One region of the Brevibacterium zhoupengii genome, then DNA from elsewhere that is predicted to be linked to it. Evidence: predicted binding sites of a transcription regulator. Region 1 holds the regulator's gene; each other region holds the start of a gene.
What was found. Region 1 encodes HrcA, which represses chaperone genes, less so after heat shock. Its sites were predicted from a motif close to TTNGCACTCGNNNNNNNCGAGTGCNAA; they were not measured.
Positions count from the first base shown of each region.

Region 2: the regulator HrcA is predicted to act here: its motif matches at 2,413-2,439, upstream of groES (co-chaperone GroES).
Region 3: the regulator HrcA is predicted to act here: its motif matches at 3,084-3,110, upstream of groL (chaperonin GroEL).

Region 1 is NZ_CP088298.1:2,556,670-2,562,707, forward strand. It holds gene LQ788_RS11720 (PhoH family protein) at 1-368, opposite strand, end outside; gene LQ788_RS11725 (16S rRNA (uracil(1498)-N(3))-methyltransferase) at 397-1,143, opposite strand; gene dnaJ (molecular chaperone DnaJ) at 1,140-2,258, opposite strand; gene hrcA (heat-inducible transcriptional repressor HrcA) at 2,362-3,432, opposite strand; gene LQ788_RS11740 (DUF3097 family protein) at 3,573-4,436, shown strand; gene LQ788_RS11745 (DUF4870 domain-containing protein) at 4,594-5,391, shown strand; gene hemW (radical SAM family heme chaperone HemW) at 5,500-6,038, opposite strand, start outside.
Region 2 is NZ_CP088298.1:3,307,375-3,313,412, reverse strand. It holds gene LQ788_RS15065 (TatD family hydrolase) at 1-702, shown strand, start outside; gene LQ788_RS15060 (resuscitation-promoting factor) at 1,008-2,159, shown strand; gene groES (co-chaperone GroES) at 2,595-2,888, shown strand; gene groL (chaperonin GroEL) at 2,925-4,517, shown strand; gene LQ788_RS15045 (ABC transporter ATP-binding protein) at 4,762-5,604, shown strand; gene LQ788_RS15040 (FtsX-like permease family protein) at 5,601-6,038, shown strand, end outside.
Region 3 is NZ_CP088298.1:3,609,530-3,615,567, forward strand. It holds gene LQ788_RS16415 (DUF1707 SHOCT-like domain-containing protein) at 1-725, shown strand, start outside; gene LQ788_RS16420 (nuclear transport factor 2-like protein) at 812-1,144, opposite strand; gene groL (chaperonin GroEL) at 1,289-2,926, opposite strand; gene LQ788_RS16430 (cold-shock protein) at 3,332-3,535, opposite strand; gene LQ788_RS16435 (LytR C-terminal domain-containing protein) at 3,893-4,516, opposite strand; gene LQ788_RS16440 (DUF3263 domain-containing protein) at 4,519-4,785, opposite strand; gene LQ788_RS16445 (aldehyde dehydrogenase family protein) at 5,053-6,038, opposite strand, start outside.

The DNA.
Region 1 (6,038 bases):
TGTCCTTCAGAGGAGAACGACGCGACCCGGTCGATCGTCTCCTCGTTGATGCGGTGGCCGGAGGCATGCAGCTTCTTGAGTTCCCCGATGACGGAGACGAATGCCGCCACGCGCGTCGGCTCACCGCTGGCCTGCACCTGGTTGGCGCGCACGTGCAGATTGAGTTCGGGGAAGACGCGCTCGAGCTTCCGCAGGTTCGACTCCCCCGGCCCGAAGAACTCGACCAGATCGATGGAGTCGGGAATCACGAGACGCACTGTGTCCGATGAGGCTGCTTCGGCAGGTGTGCTGTTCACAGAGTTCGTGGGCTGAGTGGAGGTGTCCAGAATGATCCTTAGTGACTGTGAGTACTTGTGGGAGTACTGCAATTGTGTGCTTCCATCGTAGTCCGCTTCGTCACCAACGGCCCAATGAATTCTGAGCCATGACGAGGCCGGCTGCTCCGGCCGAGGACGAACGCAGGACCGTAGGGCCCAGGAGCACTGTTTCGGCGCCGATGGCCGACAGTGCCTCGAGCTCGGCGTCGCTGATGCCGCCTTCGGGTCCCACGACCAAAACGACGCGTTCCGATCCAGCCTCGGACCGTGACAGGGCCTGGGAGAGTTTCAGCTCGGCCGCCTCGTGGAGGACGTAGACGGTATCGCCATCGGACAGTGCCCCTGCCAAACCGGTGCCGCGGACAAGGTCGTGGCGCAGTGGGAAGCGAGAGCGTCGGGCCTGCAAGGACGCTGCCCGCAGGACGTTGTCCCATTTACCGGCGAGTTTGTCGCGCTTCTTCGCAGGCCAATCGGCGATCGAGCGTTCGGCGGCCCACGGGATCACCTCGTCGACTCCGATCTCTGTGGCGGCTTCGATCGCTTGCAGATCGCGGTCGGCCTTCGCCAGTGCCTGCACGAGGACCAACCGCGGTCGTACCACCTCGGCGTGGGTCACCGAAGCAACCTGAAGTCCCATTTCATTCGCCGAAGCGCTCGTGACGGTGCCGCGCACGCGAGTGCCGGATCCGTCGACGACTTCAAGCTCATCCCCGGGTCCGAGTCTGCGGACTCGGACCGCGTGCCCGGCCACATCCTCACCGAATGTGAGCACCTGACCGGCGGCCGCCTCGGCGACCTGGGAGGAGAAGAAGACGGGAAGACTCACCGACCGGCGAACTTCTCACGCATGCGGGAGAACATACCCCGGTTCTGGGTGGTGATCTGCGCGCGTGGAGTCTCCTCCTCGCGCAGCTTCGCCAACTGTGACAGCAGGTCCTTCTGCTCATCGTCGAGTTTGTCCGGTGTCATCACGTCGACCGTGATGAGGAGGTCGCCTCGGGTCTCCGAACGCAGACGGGTGGCGCCGAGTCCGGGAAGCTTGACGACGGTGCCGGACTGGATGCCGGCCTCGATTGAGAGATCCTGAGTGCCGTCGAAGGTATCGAACGGAATCGAGGCGCCGAGGGCGGCCGCGGTCATCGGCACCGAGACGGAGGCGCGCAGGTTGTCACCGTCGCGCTGGAAGACTTCGTGGCGGGTCACCATGACCTCGACGAAGAGATCGCCGGCAGGTCCACCACCGGGTCCTACTTCGCCCTGGGAGGAGAGCTGGATGCGCGTTCCGTCGGAGACTCCGGCGGGGATGCGGATCTTCATGGTCCGCTGCTTGCGGACGCGGCCGTCTCCCTGGCAGTTGAGGCAGGGGTTGGGAATGACAGTGCCGTAGCCGTGGCAGGAGTTGCACGTCTGGTTGGTCACCATCTGGCCCAGCAGTGTCCGGGTCATACGCTGGACGCTGCCAGCTCCGTGGCACAGGGTGCAGGTCTCAACCGATGTGCCCTGCTGTGTTCCGGCACCCGAGCAGGTGTCACAGACGACAGCTGTGGCGACGTCGAGGTCGATGTTGCCGCCGAATGCTGCGGTTTCGAGGTCGATGTTGACTCCCACGAGCGCGTCCTTGCCACGCTGCGTGCGCGGCATCGGGCCACCGGCCGAGCCGGCCCCTCCGCCGAAGAAGGTTTCGAAGATGTCTCCGAAGCCGCCGAAGCCGCCACCGCCGGCAGGGAAGCCCTGACCGTTCTCGCCGCCGCCCATGTCATAGTTGCGGCGCTTCTCCGAGTCGGAGAGAACGTCGTAGGCGAGGGAAATGGCTTTGAACTCGTCCTCGTGGCCGGGGTTCACATCGGGGTGATACTTCCGGGCCAGCTTTCGGTAGGACGATTTGATTTCAGCCGCCGAAGCGTCTTTGGACACTCCGAGTGTTTCATAGTGATCGGCCACAGAAACTTCTCTCTCCCTGGTGGTGTGCGTTGTTCGCGTTGTCGTGCCTGTTCGCAGTGTGGTGCTTGTTCGAGCTGTGCTGTGCGCTGTCGGATCGGTTCATCTAGCTCTGATCGAGGACAGAGGAGACGTACTTCGCCACGGCTCGCACAGCGGTGATCGTCGTCGGATAGTCCATCCGGGTCGGCCCGAGCACAGCCAATCGCGCGGAGGAACCCGCGTCATGACCATATTCGGCGGCCACGAGGGATGTCGAGCTGAATGACTCGTGAGTATTCTCACGACCGATCCGAACGCTGATCTCCTCTTGGTCCTCGGCCATCGATGTCAGCAGCTTGAGCAGTACGACCTGCTCTTCGAATGCCTCGAGGATCGGTGCCATCTTCTCACCGAACTCCCGCCCGGAGCGAGCCAGGTTCGCTGTGCCTGCCATGATGATGCGCTCTTCACGCGTGGCGATGACAAGATCTGTGACGGCGGCTCGCACCTGAGTCAGAGCCGCGGCGAGCTCGGCGCCGACTGAGTTGGCTCCCGCGAGGGGTTCTGTCTCGGTGCCCTCAGCGGCCTGACCCGTAGTGCTGGGGGTAACCGTGCTCATCACCTTTGAGAGTTTCTGGCCGGAGAATTCGGTGTTGACCTCATCGCGGATTCCGCGCAGTGATTCATCGTCAATGAATCCCGGTGTGATCACGATCTTCTGTTCGACCTGACCGGCATCGGTGATGAGGACGACGAGGATGCGGTTGGGGCCCAGACCCACGACCTCGATGTGCTTGATCGTGGCGCGAGAGACCGTCGGGTACTGGATCAGTGCCACCTGGTGCGTCAGACCAGAGAGGACTCGCACCGTACGGTCGAGCATGTCATCGAGGTCGCCGTTGCCGTCGATGAGCTGGAAGATCGCACGCCGCTCAGCCTGGGTCAGCGGCTTGAAGTCGTCGATGCGGTCAACGAACATCCGGTAGCCCAGGTCGGTTGGGATCCGACCGGCGGAGGTATGGGGCTGCGCGATGTAGCCCTCCTGCTCGAGGTGAGCCATGTCGTTGCGGATCGTGGCTGGTGAGACTCCGAGCGTGTGGCGCTGAACGATGGCCTTCGACCCGACGGGCTCATTGGTGGCGACGAAGTCTTCGACGATCGCACGCAGAACCTGTGCTCGTCTGCTGTCGTTCATTCGTCCCTCCTTGAGTTCGGCGCTGCATTTGGCACTCATCTGCTTTGAGTGCCAATTCTACGCCTCTTGCAGTTCGAATTCACTTTCGCCCCTGTCCCAGCGGGTCATCGCCCATCGCACCGTGTCCTTGATTAGGGTGGTTGACCGTGAATACCTTTGATCGCTATGGGCCCGATGTGCTGGCAGGTTCCTCACCTTCCTCGCACCGACCCAAGAAGTCCACCCCTGTCGAGCTCGCACTCGGAATGGTCCTCGAAGACGCCATGAGCGGATATGTCGGTGCCGTCGTCGGCGCCGAGAAGACCACTGCCGGCGTCGTCGTCAATCTTGAGGACCGGGCCGGCAAGGTCCGCGCGTTCCCACTGGGGCCCGGCTTCCTGCTCGAGGGCAAGCCCGTCGACGTCAAACTCCCGGCTAAGAAGAAATCTGCCCCCGGTCGAACGGCCTCAGGATCGCGGGCAGTCGGCAATGCCCGGGCCCGAGTGGCTCGCGGATCGCGCATCTGGGTCGAGGGCAAACATGATGCTGAACTGGTGGAGAAGATCTGGGGTGACGATCTGCGTATCGAGGGCGTCGTCGTCGAACCATTGGGCGGCTTGGATGACGTCGCTGACAAACTCGCCGCCTTCGGCCCAGACAAGGACCACCGCGTCGGGGTTCTCGCTGACCATCTGGTCTCTGGCACCAAAGAGTCCAAGATCGCCGATGCGGTGCGTGCCGATCCTCGCTATCGCGATGTCGTCCACATCATCGGACACCCCTATGTCGACATCTGGCAGGCGGTCAAGCCTCATGTCGTGGGCATCAGGGAATGGCCGGTCGTCCCTCGAGGCGAGGACTGGAAGACGGGAATCCTGAAGCGCATCGGCTGGCCCCACGCCGATCACCGGGACGTGGCACGGGGCTGGGTGCGCATTCTGGGTAAGGTCGGCACCATCGCCGACGTCGAGCCCACGCTCTCCGGTCGGGTCGAGGAGCTCATCGACTTCGTGACAGTTGGGTGAGGCCCCGTTCGGACACGACACCGGGACGGGTAGAACGCAGGTCGGTTGAGGCCCTGGGGAGTTTGTGATCGATCTGGTACACGATTCGGGCTTTCCCCCATTCGGCGCCAGAGCATTTCCGATAGTGTGAATGACCAGAAGCTCTGAAAGGACCCGCATGTCTTATAACCCCCAGCAGCCCAACAACGGCTCTGACCAGTCGCGTCCCATGCCACCGAACTATTCTCAGGCCTCTGGACCCCAGCAGCCCTACAGTCAGCAGAACCAGAACTATGGTTCCCAGCAGCCGAATCCCGCTCCGCAGACCTACGGTTCACAGCAGGGCCAGGCGGCTCAGCCCAGCTACGGTTCGCAGCAGCAGGGTTATGCCTCGCAGCAGCAACAGCCCGGCTACGGATCACAGCAGGCATACAGCGGCCAGCAGCAGTCCGGGCAACAGCAAGCGTATGGCCAGGGACAGCAGCAATATGCCCAGCAGCCCTATGGGCAGCAGGCGTACAGCTACGGACCAGGACAACCGGTCGGAAATCCGGCGCTGTTCGACTCACGGATGCTCCCGGAGAATGCCTACGGCCCCGGTTCCGAGATGTTCTGGCAGGCCAGCGAGAACGACAGAACCACAGTTCTCTGGACACACCTCGGGTCGATCATCGTCGGGTTCCTGCCCCTGATCATGTTCCTCATAAAGAAGGACGAATCGCCCTACGTGCGTGAACATTCGCGGCAGGGCCTCAACGCCATGATCACGAACTACATCGCCACGTTCGCGGCCGTCATGGTGTTCATGGTCATCGGCTTCCTCCTCGCGATCGTCACCTTCGGACTCGGGTTCTTCGTCTATTTCCTGGCTTTCCTCGTCCCGCTCCTCTACACGGTGCTCTACATCATCGCCGCTGTAGCCGGGAGCAAGGGAGAGGGCTATCAGTTCCCACTCGTGATCAACTTCGTGAAGTGATCAGGTCTGCCCCATGAGCTGAGCGTCGTTTCAGCATCAAGAAGCCGCTGCCATCGATTGCGATGACAGCGGCTTCTTCATGTTCAGCTCAGTTCGCTGAGCGTCAGTTCAGTCCACGTAGTCGGTGAGGATGCGAACCATGTAGTCCGCCATCAGCCGTCCCTGCAGCGTGGGTTCGAAGCGGCCTTCGTCCACGGCATCACCGTTGAGCAGTCCCTGCTTCACAAAGCCGCGGATCGCTCGCTCGCTGCCTGCTCCCAACGAGTCCAGCGACAGTTCCGAATCGATGCGGGCTGCGAGCATGATCCGTTCGATCTCCTGAGTCGACTCGTCGAGGGCCTCGCGGCCGATGGCAGGTGACTCACCTGCCAGGAGTCGATCGGACCAGGCGCGGGGATGTTTGGCGTTCCAGAACCGCACTCCCCCGATATGCGAATGGGCTCCGGGTCCGAAGCCCCACCAATCGGCATTTCGCCAGTAGGCCATGTTGTGGTCGCAGCGGGTCTCAGCTGAGGTTGACCAGTTGCTGACCTCGTACCAATGCAGACCAGCCGCCGCCATAGCCGCATCGGCGATCTCATACTTATCGGCCAGGTCGTCTTCGTCGGGCATCGGCAGTTCGCCACGGCGGACCATGGCGCCCATCT
Region 2 (6,038 bases), 750 kb from region 1:
CAGATCGGCTGCGACCTGCCGGCAGCCCGGTGGACGACCGAGCTGGTCACCCAGCAGTCACAGCAGGGCCGGAAGTGGATGCTCGGCGGCGCGGCATTGCACCCGAATGAAGCGCCGAGGCTGGCCGAGCGAGGCATGCTCGACGATGCACTCACAGAGATCGAGTCGCTCGTGGCCTCCAACGACCGCATGCGCGTGGTGGGGGAGACCGGCCTTGACTACTTCCGCACCGGTGAAGACGGTGTCGCCGAACAGCAGCGCTCCTTCCGCGCCCACATCGAGATCGCCAAACGCACGGGCAAGGCCCTGCAGATCCACGACCGTGAGGCACACGCCGACGTGCTGCGCATCCTCAAGGAGGAAGGCGCACCCGAGGTGACGATCTTCCACTGTTATTCCGGCGACGAGGCGATGGCCCGCGATTGCGCGGAGGCCGGGTACTACATGTCGTTCGCCGGGAACCTCACGTTCAAGAACGCGGATGAACTCCGCCGCGCGGCAGCCGCTGCCCCATTGGATCGGCTGCTGACCGAGACCGACGCGCCGTTCCTCACCCCGCACCCGCACCGTGGCAAACCGGGAGGCCCGTATCTGACCGCAGTCACGGCACGCATGCTCGCCGAGGTGCGGGGGATGAGCGAAGAGGACCTCTGCTCAGCGGTATGGCAGAACGCGGAGACCGCGCTGGGAGGCTGGGACTGACCAGCCACCTCGGCGAGGGAGAGGATGACGCTCGATCAGACACCTCGGCGGGTAAATGTCACGATTGTGACGAAGCCCGGAAACACGGGGAAGTCCTGGTCAGAGCGCCAACTTCGGGACCCTCGCTGTTACATGTTCGTAATGTTTTGCGTATCTTGTAACGAATCGGTTACAGTAGATGAGTTGATGACCTCTGCCCCAGGGATATTTTTGTGATTGATTTTCTCAAGAACCGCAAAGTGCAAATTGCTGCACAGGCGGTTGTGATTACCGGACTCGTGGGTGGCACGGGTGCCGTGGTTACCATGAACAAGCCCGTGACCCTTGATGTCAACGGTCAGTCCGAAGAAGTTCGGACCTTCGGCGGTACCGTGGGGGATGTCCTCGACAGCCGCGACCTCGACATCGACAAGCGCGACCAGATCAAGCCAGGCGTAGACAAGAAGATCTCGCGGGATATGACGATCACCGTCAATACCGCGAAGAAGCTCTCACTGTCCGTCGACGGCAATAAGAGCAATGAGTGGACGAACGCGAACACTGTTGGTCAGGCATTGGCCGACCTGGGTGTGGACGCGAAGCACGCCGATCTCAATGCTGAGCCGAATCAGAAGCTCAAAGAAGATGGCAACAAGATCGATGTGACGACCGCCAAGGATCTCACCATCGTTGCCGACGGCAAGGACCACAAGGTCTCGGCCGCAGCAGGCACCGCCAAGGAAGCCCTCGGCGAGACCAAGCTGAAACTCGACAAAGACGACTTCCTCTCCGTACCGCTCAGCTCCAAGGTCTCCGACGGCCAGGTTCTGACCGTGAACCGTGTGAAGAACGACACGGTCAAGGAGAAGCAGGCCATCGAGGCCAAGACCGAGACCAAGAAGTCTGACGACCTCTACGTCGGCGAAACCAAAGTCGAAGAAGAGGGCAAGGACGGCGAGAAGCAGGTCTCCTACAAGGTCAAGACCGTCAACGGCGATGAGGTGAAGAAGGAGAAGAAGGGCGAGAAGGTCCTCTCCGAGCCTAAGGCCAAGGTTGTCATCCAGGGCACCAAGAAGAAGGAAGCCCCCGCGGAGAAGCCGGACGACTCCGACAACGGCTCGGACGCAGGAACCGGCGACGGCGGCTCCGACAACGGTTCAGGCGGCTCCGACGACGGTGACAACAGCACCGGCGGCGGCTCCGGCGGCGGTGGCGACATGAGCACCCAGGAGATCAAGGACATGCTCGGCGGACCGGGATCCAAGTGGTACCAGGTCGCCAAGTGTGAGTCGGAATTCAACCCGCGCGCTGTGAACCAGTCGAACCATGCACACTTCGGTCTCTTCCAGTTCAAGCTCCAGACATGGCAGTCCATGGGCGGCAGCGGTAACCCGATCGATGCCAGCCCCCAGGAGCAGTTCGATCGTGCCAAGAAGCTCCAGGCTGAAGCCGGCTGGGGACAGTGGGCCTGCGCCTGATCGCAGAGTGTAACCTCTGACCTGAAGCGATAGGCATATGAGCTGACGCTATAGGCAACATGCACCGAGTGCGGATCCGGGATTATCCCGGGTCCGCACTTGTGCATTCACCACCGATGCCAAATGGGAGTTCTCTGCTGGCGGCGCATGGGAGATGAGTTGGTGCCAGCGCCGTGCCAGGACCGTCTCAGGGCCGCCACGGGGCGGTCTTCGAGCGCCTTTTCTGGAGTTTCGCCCAGAGCGTGGACAATCCTTGGCACTCGAGTTGACCGAGTGCTAAGAGCGTTCTAAAGTCGAATTAGCACTAGCACTCAGTGAGTGCCAGTTTTATGAGACGGTCGAATCGCTCGGCACCCGCGACGACGAGAGGTTCATGGCAGCAGCCGCCGTCTGACTCAAAGAAGAATTGAACCCAGCGAAGGGAGAGGGCCCGATATGTCGGTCTCCATCAAGCCACTCGAAGATCGGATTGTCATCCGTCAGGTCGAAGCAGAGCAGACTACCGCCAGTGGTCTGGTCATTCCCGAAACCGCCAAGGAAAAGCCTCAGGAAGGCGAAGTTGTCGCAGTGGGCCCAGGCCGCGTTGCTGACAACGGAAACCGCGTCCCAGTTGACGTGGCCATCGGCGACAAGGTCATCTACTCCAAGTTCGGCGGCACCGAAGTCAAGTACGCAGGAGAAGAGTTCCTCGTGCTCTCGGCTCGTGACGTGCTCGCCGTCATCGGCTGAATCCCCTGAACAACTACTTCACTGACAGGAGGACGAATGCCTAAGAATCTGGAATTCAACGACGAGGCCCGTCGTGCACTCGAAAAGGGTGTGAATATCCTCGCGGACACCGTCAAGGTGACGCTGGGACCCAAGGGCCGCAACGTTGTTCTCGACAAGAAGTGGGGCGCACCCACTATCACCAACGATGGCGTGACCATCGCTCGTGAGGTCGAGGTTGACGACCCATACGAAAACCTTGGCGCTCAGCTGGCCAAGGAAGTTGCCACCAAGACCAACGACATCGCCGGTGACGGAACCACCACCGCGACCGTCCTGGCACAGGCCTTCGTCAACGAAGGTCTGCGCAACGTCGCTGCCGGCGCCGCACCAGGTGCCCTCAAGCGCGGAATCGAAGCTGCCGTCGAGGCTGTCTCCACCGAACTCGGAACCATCGCCCGCGATGTTCTCGACTCCTCGGAGATCGCACACGTCGCCGGTCTGTCTGCTCAGTCCGAAGAGATCGGCAAGCTCATTGCCGATGCCTTCGACAAGGTGGGCAAGGACGGCGTCATCACGATCGACGAATCCCAGGCCGCATCTGTGGAACTCGAAATCACCGAGGGAATGCAGTTCGACAAGGGTTACCTCTCGCCGCACTTCGTGACCGATGCTGATCGCCAGGAAGCTGTGCTCTCCGACGCGCTCATCCTCATCAACCAGGGCAAGATCTCCAACATCCAGGAGCTCCTCCCTGTGCTGGAGAAGGTGCAGCAGGCCGGAAAGCCTCTGTTCATCGTGGCCGAGGACATCGAAGGCGAAGCTCTGTCGACGCTGGTCGTCAACAAGCTGCGCGGCATCATCAACGTTGCCGCCGTCAAGGCTCCCGGATTCGGCGACCGCCGCAAGGCGATCCTCGAAGACCTCGCCGTCCTCACCGGCGGCCAGGTCGTCACCGCTGATATGGGCATGAAGCTCGACCAGGTCACCCTGGAAGAGCTCGGCAACGCCCGCACCATCACCGTCACCAAGGACAACACCACCATCATCGATGGTGCTGGCTCCGACGAGGACGTCAACGGTCGGGTCGCCCAGATCCGCAGCGAAGTCGAGAACACGGACTCCGATTGGGACCGCGAGAAGCTGCAGGAGCGCTTGGCCAAGCTCTCCGGCGGAGTCGCAGTCATCAAGGTCGGCGCCGCCACCGAGGTGGAGCTCAAGGAACGTAAGCACCGCGTCGAAGACGCAGTGTCTGCTACTCGTGCAGCCATCGAAGAGGGCGTCGTCGCCGGCGGCGGATCGGCTCTGATCCACGCAGCCAAGGTTCTGGACGGTAACGACCTGAGCCTGACCGGCGATGCAGCCACCGGTGCTGAGATCGTCAAGCGCGGAGTCGTTCAGCCACTGCGCTGGATTGCTGCCAACGCTGGCCAGGACGGCTACGTCGTCGTGTCCAAGGTCAAGGAACTCGCTTCCGGCCAGGGATACAACGCGGCTACCGATTCCTATGGCGACCTCATCGGCGCCGGAATCATCGACCCGGTCAAGGTCACCCGCTCGGCACTGCGCAACGCCGCTTCGATCGCCGCACTGGTTCTCACCACTGAGACACTGGTCGTCGAGAAGAAGGAAGAAGAGGACGAGGACTGATCCTCATCTGATTCGCATCGGCGCGCAGTGAATGCGCTGACCTGATACACGTGTGGCCCGGAAATTGGTTCCGGGCCACACGTGTATTCACCCATCGAATTCACCCGCCGAGGCTGTTCGTCCTGTCGTCGTCCCCGTGCTGTACAGGCGGCTCACACCTACTGATCAGTCAGATCCTATGTTTCTTGCGCCCGAGGGTCGTTAGTCTGGACAAGACAGATTGACGCAACAATGTAGGGACCCCATGACGACCGCCTCACCGATGCCCATCGCTCAACTTCGTGATGTTTCGAAGATCTTTGATCCGAACGGGGCAGCGCTGGTCGCTCTCAACGAGGTCTCCCTCGATATCGCCCCCGCACACCTGACGGCCGTGATGGGGCCCTCGGGTTCGGGCAAATCCACCCTCATGCACATCCTCGCCGGGCTTGATCGGCCGAGCTCGGGCACTGTGCACATCGGCGAACGTGAGATCACCGCATTGCGTGAAGACGAGCTCACGGCCTTGCGCCGGCGGCGGATCGGCTTCGTGTTCCAAGCATTCAACCTGGTGCCGACCCTCACGGTGCGGGAGAACATCATGTTGCCATTCGAACTCGACGATCGCAGGCCAAACGCCGATGAACGCGCCTGGATCTCCAGCATCATCAAGCGGCTCGGCCTCGACGAGCGGCTGAAGCATCGGCCCAGCGAGATCTCGGGCGGGCAGCAGCAGCGCACGGCCATCGCCCGTGCTCTGGCTACCCGACCGGATATCCTCTTTGCCGATGAACCGACCGGCAACCTCGACGGCCGGTCGGGCCGCGAGGTCATGGCCATCATGTCCGAGGCAGTGCGCGAGCTCGGTCAGTCGATCGTGCTCGTGACCCATGATCCGATCGTGGCTGCCTATGCCGACCGGGTTGTGTTCATCGCCGACGGCACGCCCGTCTCTGAGCTCAACGACTCGATCAGCGCCGAGGTGATCGCGCAGACGATGCTCGACCTCGACGCGCAGGCCGAGGCTGCCGAGAACGCGGACGCAGGATCCTCACCACAAACCGGACGGACCCCGCAGTATGCAGCGGAGTCTGGAGGGCGCCGATGAACCCGTTGCGGGAGATCCGGACCAACCCGCGGCAGTTCGCCCCCAGCTTCCTCGTCGTCTTCATTGCGGCACTCTTCGGCACCGTCATCATGCAGGGCATCGAGATCCTCACCGCCTGGATGTCGTCAGCGAAGATCGTCTCCGAGTCAGACACCGCGCAGGGCCTGCTCACAATGGTGGGGCTGGTCTTCTTCGTCATCGCACTGTTCGTCTCGAGCATCGTCATCGCGAATACGTTCTCCATCATCATCGCCGGGCGCAGCCGCCAACTGGCATTGCTGCGGCTCATAGGAGCTTCCTCACGACGGCTGCGTCGAGCCGCCTCGGTGGAGGGACTGCTCGTTTCGATACCCAGCGCCGTCGTTGCATTCCTCGTCTCCACTGCACTCGCGAAGGCAACGACGGCCTACCTCGGCGAACAGATCACCGTGGAA
Region 3 (6,038 bases), 1.1 Mb from region 1:
GACAGGTGCGCGCGTCTGACGCCGATCGCGCCGTCGTGACCGATGTGCTGTCCGAGGCGTTTGCGCTGGGCCAGATCGATGCGGAGGAATTCGACGAACGCAGTGAGGCTGCCAACCGCCTGAAGACTCTGGGAGAGGTCCCCGAACTCGTGCAGGACCTCGTCATCGCCGAGGCGGGCGAGGTCGAACCCGGAGAACTCGACGATTCCGCTCGCGCTCAGGCCCTGGCCCGGTTGGATGCCGATCGTGTCCCGATCACCCCTGAACAGATCGATGCCGCCGCACAGAAGTACTACCGGGACCGAGTCCGGAATGCGCTGTTGGGAATGATCGCAGGTCCTGCTGGCGTCACCCTTGCCATCTGGGCCTTCACCTCATTCGCTTCGGGCGGGCTGATCTTCTTCTGGCCGATCTTCGTCATCCTACCGATGCTCTTCGGGGCGATCTCACAGATCTCCAACAAGGAGAGCCTCATCCGGAACCGGAAGCGCGAGCTGACGAAACGGGCCAGGGCGCAGCTCGGCGATGCCGAAGCGAAACGCGAGCTCGAAGAGCGCAGGAACAACGATGACGACGATGAGGATCCCGAGGATACGTTCGGTCGCGGATTGCAGCCACCTCATCCCCTTGCCCCGCCCTTCTCACCGGGACGAGACTCGCCACGTGATGAAATGCGCAGGCGACGCGAAGAGCGCCGCCGCAGACGCCGAAACCCCTGGGACTGAAGCACCCACGTCCGCACGCAGGCCAGTCCGCCCAGCAGGCCAGTGCTCAAGTCAGATCACCACGCTGGCCTGCCCCAGTATGCCTGTCAGGGGTGAAAGACCCGGATCTGAGCGAATTCCTCGGCTTTGTTGGTACGGAACCACAACGTGTGTGAGAAGTGTTGGATGTCGTCTCCATCGCTCGAGTTCTCCCACTGCCCCCATGCCGCGGCGGCCTTGCCGTGGGTGATGGCGGCCTCGAGATGACCGGCCACGGGATTCGAAGCTGAGATACCCAGCAGAGCGGCGAGGACCTCATCACGACCGGTGCTGGTCGCGACTCCCCCGCTGCCGACGATCTGGAGGATGCAGTCCTCAGCGATCACCTCGGCGAGGGCGGGCTCGTCTCCTGTGAACAGGTTCTCCTCGAACCTGGCCACGAACATATTCTTGGGGCTGTTTCCACACGATTCTGTGCCAGTGAACGTCATGGCACCCAGGCTACGGTACGGCCAGCAGGCAGAGAAGAGACGTGCCGGCACCCTTTCGGGTACCGGCACGGCTCATCGAGCGAGAGGGGCTGATCAGAAGCCCATGCCGCCCATTCCGTCCATACCGGCAGCAGCTGCGTCGGCACCTGGTGCAGCCTTCTCAGGCTTGTCGGCGACAACCGACTCGGTGGTGAGGAACAGACCAGCGATCGAGGCGGCGTTCTGCAGAGCAGAGCGGGTCACCTTGACCGGGTCGTTGATGCCAGCGGCCAACAGGTCCTCGTACTCACCGGTTGCGGCGTTGAGACCGAATCCGGCTTCGAGGTTGGCGACCTTATCGGCAACCACACCGGCTTCGAGGCCGGCGTTGGTGGCGATCTGCTTCAGCGGAGCTTCGATGGCAACCTTGACGATGTTGGCACCGGTTGCTTCGTCGCCCTCGAGTGCGAGGTTGGCGAAGGCAGTCTTGCCCGCCTGGATGAGCGAGACGCCGCCACCGGCGACGATTCCCTCTTCCACAGCAGCCTTGGCGTTGCGCACTGCATCTTCGATGCGGTGCTTGGTTTCCTTGAGCTCGACCTCGGTCGCGGCTCCGGCCTTGATGACTGCAACGCCGCCGGCCAGCTTGGCCAGACGTTCCTGCAGCTTCTCGCGGTCGTAGTCCGAATCCGAGTTTTCGATCTCGGCACGGATCTGGGCGACCCGACCTGCGATCTCCTCGGCGTCTCCGGCACCTTCGACGATGGTGGTCTCGTCCTTGGTGATGACAACCTTGCGGGCGGTGCCCAGCAGTTCGGTGGTCACGTTGTCGAGCTTGAGCCCGACTTCCTCGGACACGACCTGACCACCGGTGAGGATGGCGATGTCGGCCAGCTGAGCCTTGCGGCGGTCTCCAAAGCCAGGAGCCTTGACGGCCACGGACTTGAAGGTGCCACGGATCTTGTTCAGCACGAGAACCGCGAGAGCTTCGCCCTCGACGTCTTCAGCGATGATGAACAGCGGCTTGTTGGACTGCTGGACCTTCTCAAGGACGGGCAGCAGATCCTTCACGTTCGAGATCTTGGAGTTGACGATGAGGATGTAGGGGTCCTCGAGGACAGCTTCCTGGCGATCTGTGTCCGTGACGAAGTAACCGGAGATGTAGCCCTTGTCGAAGCGCATGCCCTCGGTCAGTTCGAGTTCGAGTCCGAAGGTGTTGGACTCCTCGACGGTGACGACGCCTTCCTTGCCGACTTTGTCGATGGCCTCGGCGATCAGTTCACCGATCGCAGGATCTCCAGCGGAGATACCGGCGGTAGCGGCGATCTGTTCCTTGGTCTCGATGTCGATGGCGTTCTCAAGCAGCACACCGGTGACGGCTTCAACAGCCTTCTCGATGCCGCGCTTGAGGCTGAGCGGGTCAGCACCAGCTGCCACGTTGCGCAGGCCTTCGCGGACGAGAGCCTGAGCGAGAACGGTAGCTGTGGTGGTGCCGTCGCCTGCGACGTCGTCAGTCTTCTTGGCGACTTCCTTGACGAGCTCAGCGCCGATCTTCTCGTAGGGATCCTCGAGTTCGATCTCCTTGGCAATGGAGACACCATCGTTGGTGATGGTGGGAGCGCCCCACTGCTTTTCGAGCACGACATTGCGGCCACGGGGTCCAAGGGTTACCTTGACCGCGTCCGCAAGCTGGTTGAGACCTGCTTCGAGTCCCCGACGAGCTTCTTCGTCGAATGCAATCATCTTTGCCATAGTGGCTTAGATCCTCCCTGATGGAGTGGAGTGGGATTCCAGAGCAGTCGTCAACGCCCGCGACGGCAGAGAGTGGGTCCGCATGTTCCATTCCACATATGGACCACGCTCTCGAGACAACTGATGAGAAACCCAGTGGTTTTCACCAGTACTAGATTTAGCACTCTCCCCATGCGAGTGCAAATATTGCGCGTTCCCGCGGCCTTCGAATCGGGTGGATTCCGCGGGATTGCGCGGTTCGGCCCAGCGCGAAACTTCAGCGCCGTCCACTGCGTGGACCGCTGCGCGCCAGACAACTGAAAAGCGCCAAGCAGTTACCTGCTTGGCGCTTTCCCCGATCGGAGGGATTCGGGCTTTCGCCGTCTTCCCGCCGCAGCGGATCAAAAGAGTTTACGTACGTGAGTCTCAGAGGAGGGTGACGGATTCCGCCTGAGGACCCTTTTGTCCTTCTCCAACTTCGAACTCAACCTGCTGGCCCTCTTCGAGAGCGCGGTAGCCGTCCATCTGGATTGCGCTCCAGTGAACGAACACGTCCTGGTTGTTGCCTTCCAGGGTGATGAATCCGTAGCCCTTTTCGGCGTTGAACCATTTGACGGTACCTTGTGCCATTACTTCTCCATACAGTGCAGTGTCATTGACATTCCGTCACCTCATTGCGACCGGTCTGGCCGCGCCGCGGACAACGGAAGCTAGTAAAAATCAACCGACCCCGCGATTTCTCTCATTGACCTCTAGAGAATGATCTCGGTGAAGCACGAATAGAACACAAGGGCAGTGCTTGCCTAGCTGATGCAACTCTACCCCAGCGCCGCACAGGTCCTCCGGCCGCTCAACACTGTTACCAATTCGTTATCAAGGTGTGTTCGACGGCGTCTTTTCCGGTACGAAACCTCCGCCGATCACCGACTTCACCGGCACAAAAGAGAAATGCGCTGCCGGTCATGACAACGAGCTGGCGCGTGGGCCTCAGCCGTTGTTGTCCACAGCCCCGGCCGAGCCGGAATCTGCGCCGCCTTCGGCCGAATCGCCCTCGCCGGAGCCGCCTTCGCTGGGCTCTGGTCCGCGCTCGGCGATGTCGGAGCAGATGACGACGGTGATGTCCGCGTCGAAGTCCGTCGAGGCTTCTGTGGCCTCGATTCCGAGTGCGTCGGCGACCATCTTCGCCTGAGATTTATTCGACTCGTCCGAGTAGTAGACCGTGGAGACGCTCAGCCCGGTCGAATAGTTGCCGACCTGGCCGATGCCCCAGCCCTTCTCCTCCACTGCTTCGGAGAATTTCTTCGCAACTCCGGAGACTCCCGAACCATTGAGCACGTCAACCGTAAGCTCCGAATCGGCGACGCTGACTTCGCTTTCACTCGGCGATGGGCTCGCCGAGGCGGTCTTATCGGATCCGGAATCGGCGACGTTGGACTCGGGGTCCTTCATCGAGGACGTGATGATGTTGATGGCCGCGACCACCAGCAGAACGGCAACAAGTGCCAGGATGATGACCAGCGCGATGGCACCGACGTTCGATTGCGCTGAGGAGTCCTGTCGATGGGCTCCGCTGCGTCGTCCGGGTTCGATCTCGTCGAATTCGTCAGTCATGTCTACCTCGAGACGCGGGCTTGTGCGCGTTCGCTCTGCCGCGTGGTGCGGATGCGACGCAGGCGTTTGACCAGCATAGGGTCACTGGCAAGTGCGGCAGGATTGTCGAGCAGGGAATTGAGGATCTGGAAGTAGCTGGTGGCAGACATGTCGAACCGTTCACGGATCGCGTGGTCCTTGGCTCCACCGTATTTCCACCACCGCCGCTCGAACTCCAAAACGGACACCTCGAGCTCACTCAGTTCGGGGGCGCCTTGGTTCTGCGGCATAGAGGTTGTGCTCCTTCGAGAAGAATCGTTGCTTCTATATTATCGCCCGGAGGACAGGACTGAAATTCGCGGCGCGCCGCCGCTGCCCTGCAGGCGCGGATTCATGCGCCTCTCGGCGCTTTCTTCCGGCGCCTTCCACCCTTTGGGAAGCAGGCGACCCACCCTGCTGCAGGCGGCTCACCACAGAGGGTGAACCGGCCGCGGCCGAGTGGGTCGACAGTGCTGCTGCGACGGTCCTTGGCAGATCGTCCGTCAGATTCGGGCTGATCAGCGGATGCGGATGTTGACCTGCTTGATCTGGGTGAAGCCTTCGAGCATGCCTTCCAGTGAGGCCTCACGGCCGAAGCCGGAGGTCTTCATACCGCCGTAGGACTGCCCGGCCAGCTGACCGCCGCCCTGGTTGACCTGGACCCAGCCGGATTCGATCCGGTTGGCCATGGTCAGTGCGGCATCGACGTTCCTTGTGAAAACGAAGGCGGCGAGGCCGAATTCGCTGTCATTGGCCATGTCGATGACCTCGTCGACGTCTTTCCAGGGAATGACCGAGAGGACGGGTCCGAAGATCTCCTCCTGGCTGGTCTGCCATTCGTTCTTGGCCTTGGAGAAGATGACCGGTGCGTGGTAAAAACCGGGTTCGCCGACTTCGAGTGAGTCCGAACCGTCGTAGGCGATCTCGACGCCGTCCATCGACTTGCCCATCTCGATGTAGTCCGAGACCTGGTTGTACTGCTTCTCGTTGATGATGCAGCCGATGTCCGAATCCTCGTTGCGAGGGTCACCGACCTTCATCTTCGACACGGCGTCGACGAGCTTGGCCAGGAAGTCGTCGTAGATGTCCTCGTGGAGGAACAGACGCGAACCCATCGTGCAGGACTGGCCCTGACGTGCGAAGCGCGTCGAGAGCAGCACCTGCTGGAGTGTGTCGTCATCGTTGGAGTCGGGGAAGACGATGTTGGGGCTCTTGCCGCCGAGTTCCATCGAGGAGTGAGCGAGGCGTCCGCCTGCCAGTTCGGCGACGTGACGGCCGACGTTCGTCGAACCGGTGAACGAGACCTTGTCGACGTCGGGGTGGACGTTGAGCGCCTCGCCGATGACCGAGCCCTTGCCAGTGACGACGTTGAGGACGCCGGCCGGCAGGATGTCGGCCAGCAGTTCAGCCATCTTCAGAATCGTCAGCGGCGCATCCTCAGCGCACTTGAGGACGATCGTGTTGCCCGCGGCCAGTGCGGCTGGGGTCTTGAAGGCCGCAATCA